2 regions of the Frondihabitans australicus genome follow, and region 2 is predicted to be linked to the other one. Evidence: predicted binding sites of a transcription regulator. Region 2 holds the regulator's gene; the other holds the start of a gene.
What was found. The regulator LexA, encoded in region 2, represses DNA repair genes until DNA is damaged. The targets are predictions, from matches to a motif close to TCGAACANNTGTTCGA.
Positions count from the first base shown of each region.

Region 1: the regulator LexA is predicted to act here: its motif matches at 2,222-2,237, upstream of C8E83_RS04775 (DNA polymerase III subunit alpha).

Region 1 is NZ_RBKS01000001.1:1,035,204-1,039,621, forward strand. Features, by position in the region: gene C8E83_RS04775 (DNA polymerase III subunit alpha) at 1-2,210, opposite strand, end outside; gene C8E83_RS04780 (glucose-6-phosphate dehydrogenase) at 2,418-3,794, shown strand; gene C8E83_RS04785 (glycoside hydrolase family 15 protein) at 3,905-4,418, opposite strand, start outside.
Region 2 is NZ_RBKS01000001.1:1,709,110-1,713,527, forward strand. Features, by position in the region: gene C8E83_RS07900 (histidinol-phosphate transaminase) at 1-883, opposite strand, end outside; gene C8E83_RS07905 (LysM peptidoglycan-binding domain-containing protein) at 1,298-1,744, opposite strand; gene lexA (transcriptional repressor LexA) at 1,990-2,661, shown strand; gene C8E83_RS07915 (TIGR03767 family metallophosphoesterase) at 2,955-4,418, opposite strand, start outside.

The DNA.
Region 1 (4,418 bases), 670 kb from region 2:
TGCTCGTGGTAGATGACCACCCCGTAGCTGTCCTGCAGGAAAGGCGCGAACGTCGGGTGCACGTAGTCGGGCTGCTGGAACCCGTGCTTCGTGTCGAGGTAGGGCGCGATCATGTTGCCCTTCATCGGGCCGGGGCGGAACAGCGAGATGTCGGCGATGAGGTCCTCGTACTGGTCGGGCTGCATCTTGCCGATCAGCTCGCGCTGGCCCGGGCTCTCGATCTGGAACATGCCGAGCGTGTGCGTGGTGCGGATCGCCTCGAACGTGGGCTCGTCGTTGTGGGGGATCGCGTCGAGCTCGATGCGGCCCGACCGCGCGATGTAGGGCGCGTCGATCGGCAGGGCCCCGGCGACGGCGGTGCGCGACCCGTTGACCCGCTCGATCTCGTCGAGCGCGAACGCCATCGACGACTGCATGCGCACCCCGAGCACGTCGAGCTTCAGCAGACCTGCGTCGTTCATGTCGTGCTTGTCGAACTGGCTCATCGGCAGGCCCATGCCGCTCGGCTGCACCGGGGTCATGCTGAGCAGGTCGGAGTCGCCCAGGATCACGCCGCACGGGTGCATCGAGATGTGGCGGGGCAGGCGATCCAGTCGCTCGGTGAGGTCGACGAGGAGGTCGAGCTGCTCGTTGGTCTTCACCAGCTCGGCGATCTCGCGCAGCTCGGGCTTCTCGGCCAGCGCGCCGCGGAAGTCGCGGGCGTTGAACCGCCACACGTTGTTCGCGACGAGGTCGATCTGCTCGTCGTCGAGCCCGAGCGCGAGACCGGCGTCGCGGACGGCGCCGCGCGCCCGGTACGTCGACTGCATCGACATGAGCGTGACCCGGTTGCTGCCGTAGCGGTCGAAGATCGCCCGGTACACCTCGTGGCGCCGGGCCGACTCGACGTCGATGTCGATGTCGGGCAGCGTCTCGCGCTTGTTGCCGAGGAAGCGCTCGAACAGGAGGTCGTGTTCGAGCGGGTCGACGTTGGAGATGCGCAGCAGGTAGGTGACGAGGCTGCCCGCGCCCGAGCCGCGCGCGGCGTTCCGCACCCGCATCTCGCGCATCATCGTCGACACGTCGGCCACGGTGAGGAAGTACCCGGCGAACCCGAAGCCGGTGATCGTCTTCAGCTCGTCGCGAAGCCTCGTCTCGATCGACTGCCGCTTCGCCATCGACGCGTCGCCGAAGCGCTCGGTGATGCCCGCCTCGCACCGGCGCAGCAGCACCTGGTTCGGGTCGCCCTCGACGCCGATCGCCGAGAGCTCGGGCACCTTCGCCTTCCGCCAGCCGAGGTCGGTGTCGGGGTCGAGGCGGCAGCGGTCGGCGAGCTCTTCGGTCGCGCGGAGCATCGCCTCGGCGGCGCCTCGGTCGAGCGACGAATGCGAGGCGATCAGGTGGGCGAGTTCGCGCATGCCGTGCTCGCCGGTGGGGGGCTTCAGCCACGCCTGCGCGTTCGGCTGGGGCTCGAACGTGCCGAGGGCGGCGAGGTGGCCCGCGGCGTCGAGCACGTCGGCCGTGACCGCGCCGTCGGTGTCGCGATAGCGCACGGCGTTCGTGAGGATCGCCGGGAGGCCGGTCGCGTCGGCCAGCTCGAGCATGCGGGAGGCGTGCCGCAGGCTCCTGCGCTCGCCCGGCTCGGTGAGATGGCAGACGACCTCGATGACGACGCCGCCGGGCAGCATTCGGCGCCACGAGTCGACGAGGGCCACGGCCCGGGAGTGCTCGCCCGCCGCCACGGCCCGCCCCACGTCGGAGTCGGGGCCGAGCAGCACCGTGCCCGTGCAGCCGTCGTCGCCCACGAGGAAGGCGCGGATGCGCGATCGGCCGATGGTCGCGACGCTGTTCGCTGATCCGGCGACCCGCCTGGTGGCCCGCCCGTGGGCCGCGCTGATCAGCCGGCACAGCGACGCCCACCCGGCGCCCGCGACCCCGCCGTGCGCGAGCACCACCACGCGGTCGGTGTCGGCCGCGCTGACCGCCCCCGCGGTGCCGCCGGACGAGGGCGCAGGATCAGGGGAGACCCCCAGTTCGACCCCGACGATCGGGTCGATGCCGAGAGTGCGGCACGCCCCCACGTGCCGGATCGCCCCGTAGAGCCCGTCGCGGTCGGTGATCGCCGCGGCGTCGGCGCCGTTCGCCGCCGTCTGCCCGGCGAGCTCGAGCGGGGAGGCGGTGCCGAAGTGGGCGCTGAACGAGGAGGCGACGTGCAGATGCGTGAAGCCCATGACACCTCCGTTCGAACGTGTGTTCGAACAGTGTAAGGCACGCGACGGGAGTACGCTCGACGAGGCACCGTGGCCCTCTCGCGCCCGTGCCGCGCCCGTTCCCCTCGGGAATGCCGTCTCCGCCGTCGCGTTGGATCCCGTGCCCCATCCTCCGGAAAGGACCCCCGTGAACACCCCTGCCCCGACACGTCTCGAGCTCGCCCGCCGATGACCGAGACCACCACCCTGATCATCCTGGGCGCCTCCGGCGACCTCACCGAACGACTCCTCCTGCCCGGTCTCGCCAGCCTCCTCAAGAGCGACCGCGGCGTCGACGTCAAGCTGATCGGCACCGGCCGCAGCGCGCGCAGCCCCAAGGAATGGGACGACGTCGTCAAGACCGCCTTCAACGGCGATGCCGGCAGCGACCTCGCCAAGCGCACCCTCGCCTCCAGCGAGTACATCCAGGGCGACCCCACCGACCCGGCGCACCTCGAGAAGCTCTTCGAGGCCTCCGTCGGCGAGCCCGTCATGTACTTCGCGCTCCCGCCGGCCATCTCGACGCGCGTCATCAAGGCGCTCGAGAAGGTGAAGCTGCCCGAGGGCCTCCGCCTGGCCCTCGAGAAGCCCTTCGGCAGCGACGAGGCCGAGGCCAAGCAGCTCAACCAGGAGCTGCTGAAGGTCGTCCCCGAAGAGCGCATCCACCGCACCGACCACTTCCTCGGCCGCTCCACGGTGCTCGACATCATCGGCCTGCGCTTCGCCAACCGCCTCTTCGAGCCGGTGTGGAACAGCGACAACATCGAGAAGGTCGAGATCTTCTACGACGAGGTCCTCGGCCTCGAGGGTCGCGCGCAGTACTACGACAAGGCCGGCGCGCTGGTCGACATGATCCAGAGCCACCTTCTGCAGATCCTGGCCATCATCGCCATGGAGGCGCCGGCGTCGATCGACGCGGTCGAGCTCCGCAGCGAGATCGCGCGCGTGCTCCGCGCCACCTGGGTCAAGGACGGCGACCCCGTCACCTCGAGCCGTCGCGGCCAGTACACGGCCGGCACGATCTCGGGCAAGGACGTCCCGTCGTACTCCGACGAGGAGGGCGTCGACAACGAGCGCCAGACCGAGACGCTGGCCGAGGTCGAGTTCGAGGTCAAGACGCGTCGCTGGGCCGGGGTCCCCTTCATCCTGCGCTCCGGCAAGGGCATGACCAAGATCCGCAAGGAGGTGCTGATCACCTTCAAGCCGGTGCCGGTGCTCCCCGCGGGCCTCACGGGCGCCACGAGCCCCGACACGCTGCGCATCGAGATCAGCCCCGAGACCCTCGAGCTCGGCGTCACGACGAACGGCAAGGGCAACCCGCTCTCGCTCGAGAAGTCGGTGCTGAAGACCGACCTCGGCAAGCCCGAGCTCACGCCCTACGGCGAGGTGCTCTCGGGCATCTTCCACGACGACCCGACGCTCTCGATCCGCGGCGACGTGGCCGAGCGCTGCTGGGCGATCGTCGCGCCGGTTATCGCCGCGTGGGAGGCCGACATGGTTCCCCTCGAGAAGTACCCGGCGGGCTCCTCGGGCCCGGCCGAGTGGAAGACGTCGCAGGAGGCGTAGCCTCCCGGCGCCGCACGGCGCCCCGCCTGAAGATGGCACGCCCGGGCACCCACCGTCGCGGTGGACCCGGGCGGGCCATCTCGTCGTTCGGCCCTGCGAGCCGGGCGGCGCTACGAGCTCTTGGTCCGGTCGGCGCCGAGATCGTTCGGCCAGCGGTCGCTCGTCTCGCCGTTCGCGTTGACGGTGTTTGGGTCGAGCCCAGCCGGATCGAGGGCAGCAGGGTCGAACGACGGGTCGTCCATCCGCGGATCGTGCTCGCTCGCCGGCCGGGAGTCGTCGTGCGGGTGCGTCTGACTGGCGAGGCGGCGGCCACGGGTACCGCGCGAGTGCTCGAGGGCGGCCTCGATGGCGTCGGCCGCCCGCACGAGTGCGAGGTGCGACAGGGCCTGCGGCGTGTTGCCCACGTGGTGGCCTGTGGCGACCTCGATCTCCTCCGACAGCATGCCGACGTCGTTGCGATAGCCGACGAGGCGGTCCATGAGAGCGATCGCGTCGTCGAGTCGCCCTGACCGCGCGTACTGCTCGGCGAGCCAGAACGAGCAGGTGAGGAACGGGTTCTCGGTGCCCGACAGGCCGTCGATGCCCGACTCGGTGCGGTAGCGGGTGAGCAGGCCGCCCTTCAGG
Region 2 (4,418 bases):
CGAGCTCGGTGAGCGTCGTCACGATGCGGTCGCGCTGCGCCTTGATGTCGTCGACCATCGCCAGCATCTCGGGTGCGTGTCGGAGAGCGGCCACAGCGGCCGCCTGCGTCAGCGACGAGAGGTGGTACGGCAAGCGCACGAGGCGGAGAGCATCGACGACGCCCGGGTCGGCGGCGAGGTAACCCACGCGCGCGCCGGCGAAGGCGAACGCCTTGCTCATCGTGCGCGACACCAGGAGCCGCGGGCGGCCCTCGAGCAGCGTCAGCGCCGTCGGCACGTGGCTCGGCATGAACTCGGCGTAGGCCTCGTCGACGAGAACGATGCCGCGCGCGGCGTCGTAGGCCGCCTCGATCGTCTCGATCGGCAGCGGTGTGCCGGTCGGGTTGTTCGGCCCGCAGAGGATCACGATGTCGGGGTCGGTGCGCTCGATCTCGCGGCGGACCGTCTCGGGCGAGATGCGGAAGCCCTCGTCGCGGGTGCCGTCGAGCCAGGTCGTGCCGGTGCCACTGGCGATGATCGTGTGCATCGAGTAGGTCGGCTGGAACCCGAGGATCGTGCGCCCCGGGCCGCCGAAGGCCTGCAGGATCTGCTGGATCACCTCGTTCGACCCGTTCGCCGCCCAGAGATTCGCGGCCGTCAGCCCGTGGTCGAGGTAGCCCGCGAGCGACTCGCGCAGCTCGGTGAACTCGCGGTCGGGGTAGCGATTGACCTGCAGGACCGCTCGGGCCACGGACTCGACGATGTCGTGCGCGACGTCTTCGGGGATCGGATGCGTGTTCTCGTTGACGTTGAGCGCCACGGGCACCTTGGCCTCGGGCGCGCCGTACGGCGAGCGACCGCGGAGGTCGTCGCGCAGGGGCAGGTCGTCGAGAGAAATCGCCACCCGTCCATTTTACGGGGGCGCAGGAGCCGGGTTACGCCCGCTCGGACCTCCGCCCGGCCCCTCCTCCCGTCGCCCGTCCCGCCGCGCCCGACGCAGCCCCGCCCCGCCGCCGCGCGCGGGGTAGCCGCAATTCGCGACCGAATCCGGCCCGACGCCACACCCGTTACCGCAGACATGGGCCACCGCCGGTGAACGTGTCGCGAAATTCGGCACGCACCTGGCGCCAGCGGCAAATGGCGACCGGATTGGGGCCACAGTCACACCCGTGACCGCCGACACGGGCCGCCGCCGGCGAAGTGGTCGCCAAATGCGGCACGGCACGGCAGGACGCCCCGGACGCAGAAGGGCCCGGCCACCGCGAGGTGACCGGGCCCTGTGGGAAGCGCGAGGAGCGCGAGCCTCCGTGTGAAGAGCTCAGTGCGAGGAGTACTGCGTCGGGATCGCGATCGACTGACCGGCCATGACGGACGTGGTCTGGAGGTCGTTCAGCTTGACGATGTCGTTGATGACGTCGCGCGGGTCGGAGTTCGGCGCGACCTGCTCGGCCACCTGCCAGAGCGTCTCGTCGGGCTGGATGGTGACGTGCTGGAAGTGCACGTGCCCGGTCGAGGAGGTCGCGTCGGCACCGCCGCCGTTGAGCATGGCGGCGCCGAGGCCCACGACGATGGCGACGGCCGCGAGGAGGGTGAGGACGACGCGACCACGGCGGGTGAGGTGGAGGCGGGTGCGGACCGGCTTCGTGCCGAAGCCGTTGCGCTCGCGCGTCGCGCGGACGTCCGCCGCGAGAGAGGCACGGCGGAGCTCAGCGGAGCGAGGCGCGGTCGACGTGAAGAAGTCGGGTGCGGTGATCGTGGCGCTCATGAGGGAGTCCTTTCGAGAAGGTGGCCGCTTCGCGACGAGACCCTCGGCCGGGAGAGGCCCGTCGCGAAGACGTGTTCCGAACATATCTTCGAATTACGCCGATTTCAACCCCCGGTGGCCGAAAATCCTTCCAAAAACACGCGACACACTCGAACATGTGTTTGTTGTCGGGATATCAACCGGATACAGTTTCGATCGGTGGCATCAGTAGATCAGCAGCCACCGACATTCCATGGAGGAGCGAGATGAGCCCCAGTTCGACGCCCCGCGAGGTCAAGCCGCTGACCGCGAAGCAGGAGCTGATCCTCGCCGCGATCCGCGAGTCGATCGCCTCTCGCGGCTACCCGCCGAGCATGCGCGAGATCGGCGACGCCGTGGGGCTCGCCTCGCTCTCGAGCGTGACGCATCAGCTGAACCAGCTCGAGCTCGCGGGCGCGATCCGCCGAGACCCCAACCGGCCCCGCGCCCTCGAGGTGCTCCTCGCCGACCCGGCCACGCCGGATCCTGCGCCCTCGATCGTCCGCTATGACGACGACGACAACGTGACGGCGCACGTGCCCCTCGTCGGTCGCATCGCCGCCGGAATCCCCATCACGGCGGAGCAGCAGGTCGAAGACGTCATGCCGCTCCCCCGCACGCTCGTCGGCAAGGGCGAGCTGTTCATGCTCAAGGTCGTGGGCGAGTCGATGATCGACGCCGCCATCTGCGACGGCGACTGGGTCGTCGTGCGGCAGCAGGGCACGGCCGAGAACGGCGAGATCGTCGCGGCCATGCTCGACGAGGAGGCCACGGTCAAGGTCTTCCGGCAGCGCGACGGTCACACCTGGCTGCTGCCGCGCAACTCGAACTTCGAGCCGATCCTCGGCGATCACGCGCAGATCCTGGGCAAGGTCGTGGCGGTGCTGCGCTCGGTCTGACGCCGCTTCCGCGGTATCGGCGGATCGCGGGCCGGTACCGCACTGCGCGACGCGAGGCTGAGCGTCGCGGAAGGACCTGGGGTGTTGCTCGGCATTTTTGCCTCCTCAACTACGGAGTTGAGGAGTCAAAACGCGAGAGCGCTCCCCTGCAGGGCGGGGCAGAGGGCTGCCCGCGCAGGCGAGGCGATACAGTGCGCTCCCCGCGCAGGCCAGCGACGGAGGGCCCGAACCGCGCGATCTGGGCTGGAGAGCGAGGTGGGGCCCGGGCGGCAACGGAGGCCGCCGCCGACGGGCTACAGCTCGACGCCGGCCGGGAACGGCACGATCAGCTCGACGTTCCGGTCCCCCAGCGACCCCCGCAGCCCGTCGACGTCGACGAGCACCGTCGGGTCAGCCGTTCGCGGCGACTCCTGCGGGTCGTTGGCCGCCAGCTCACGAGAGAGCGACGCGAGCGCGAGGGGCGAGTCGAGGGCGCCGTCCCACCGGGTCGCGGCAGCGCTGTCGACGACGGTGCCGAAGATCGACAGGGTGCCGTCACGGTTGTCGACGATCTCGATCGCTCGGACCTGCTGCGGCCAGTCGATCTGCGACGCCGTCGTGACCTCCCAGAATCCGCCGTCGCGCGAGCCGTCGGGCGCCGTGCGCCAGTGCGGCGTGACGACGTTCTCGTGCGTGTGCCCGGTCACCCAGAGCACGACCTGGGGTCGCTCGAGCAGCGCCGACACGACCTCGTGACCGAGAACTCGGCCGCGGAAGCCGTTGCGCAGCAGTCGGCCGGGGCTCTGCAGCCTGTTCTTCAGCGTCGCCGCGGTGTGATGGCTGACGATCATGGTGAGCCGCGAGGGATCCGCGTCGAGCGTCGCCTTCAGCCAGGCGAACTGCTTCCGGTCGAGCGATCCGTCGGCCTCACCGGTGGGGTTGACGGTGTCGAGCACGATCATGCGCACCGGGCGGACGCCCTCGGCCGACGGTACGTCCGTCACGTAGTAGGCGGTGCCCGCTCGCCGGTTCTCGGCCGTGAAGCCGTGCCCGACCGGAAGCCCGGTCGTGTCGAAATGCTCGGCGACGATCTGGCGGCGGCTCAGGAGCCGGCGCTCCGGGTCGGGCGACACCCGCCTTCGCGCCTCCCACGCCCGCACGGGCTGACGCCGCACCCGCCGCACGATCGCGGTCAGGCGGGCGCCGACACCCGGCCCGCCGAGGAGCTTCGACGCCCCGACCGCCTGGCGCCGCCAGTACGGCCACTCGGGGAAGTTGCCGGCGACGAGCGTGTCGTGGTTGCCGTGCGCCGTGAACCACGGCATGCGAAGGCCCGTGGCCTCGAACGGCCGGATGGCAGCGTCGAGCAGCCCCGGGATCACCGGGAAGCCCTTCTTCGCGCGGTACACGTCGTTGCCCCCGATCGCATCGACGGGGGTGCCGTCGGGGTGCCAGTAGTGGGGGTCGTAGTGGTCGGCCGAGGAGTCGGCCACCCCTTCGAACCTCCCGATCCTGCCGCTGTCAGGTGTCACCGTGCCGCCGTCGAAGAGCGTGATCGCCCAGCGGAGCTCGTTGCGCTGGCAGTTGTCGGTGGCGTCGCCGGTGCTCACGGCGAAGGCGAGAGGCTCACCCGTCGCCGGACCGACGCGCAGCGCGTCGATGGAGAGGACGGCCGCCTCGGCGACCTGCGTGGAGAGCATCTCCTGCGTCCGGTAGGCGGCACGGAACGGCGTGTGCGGCAGGACGTCGAGAGCCCGGTCGAGGTACTCGACGCGGGC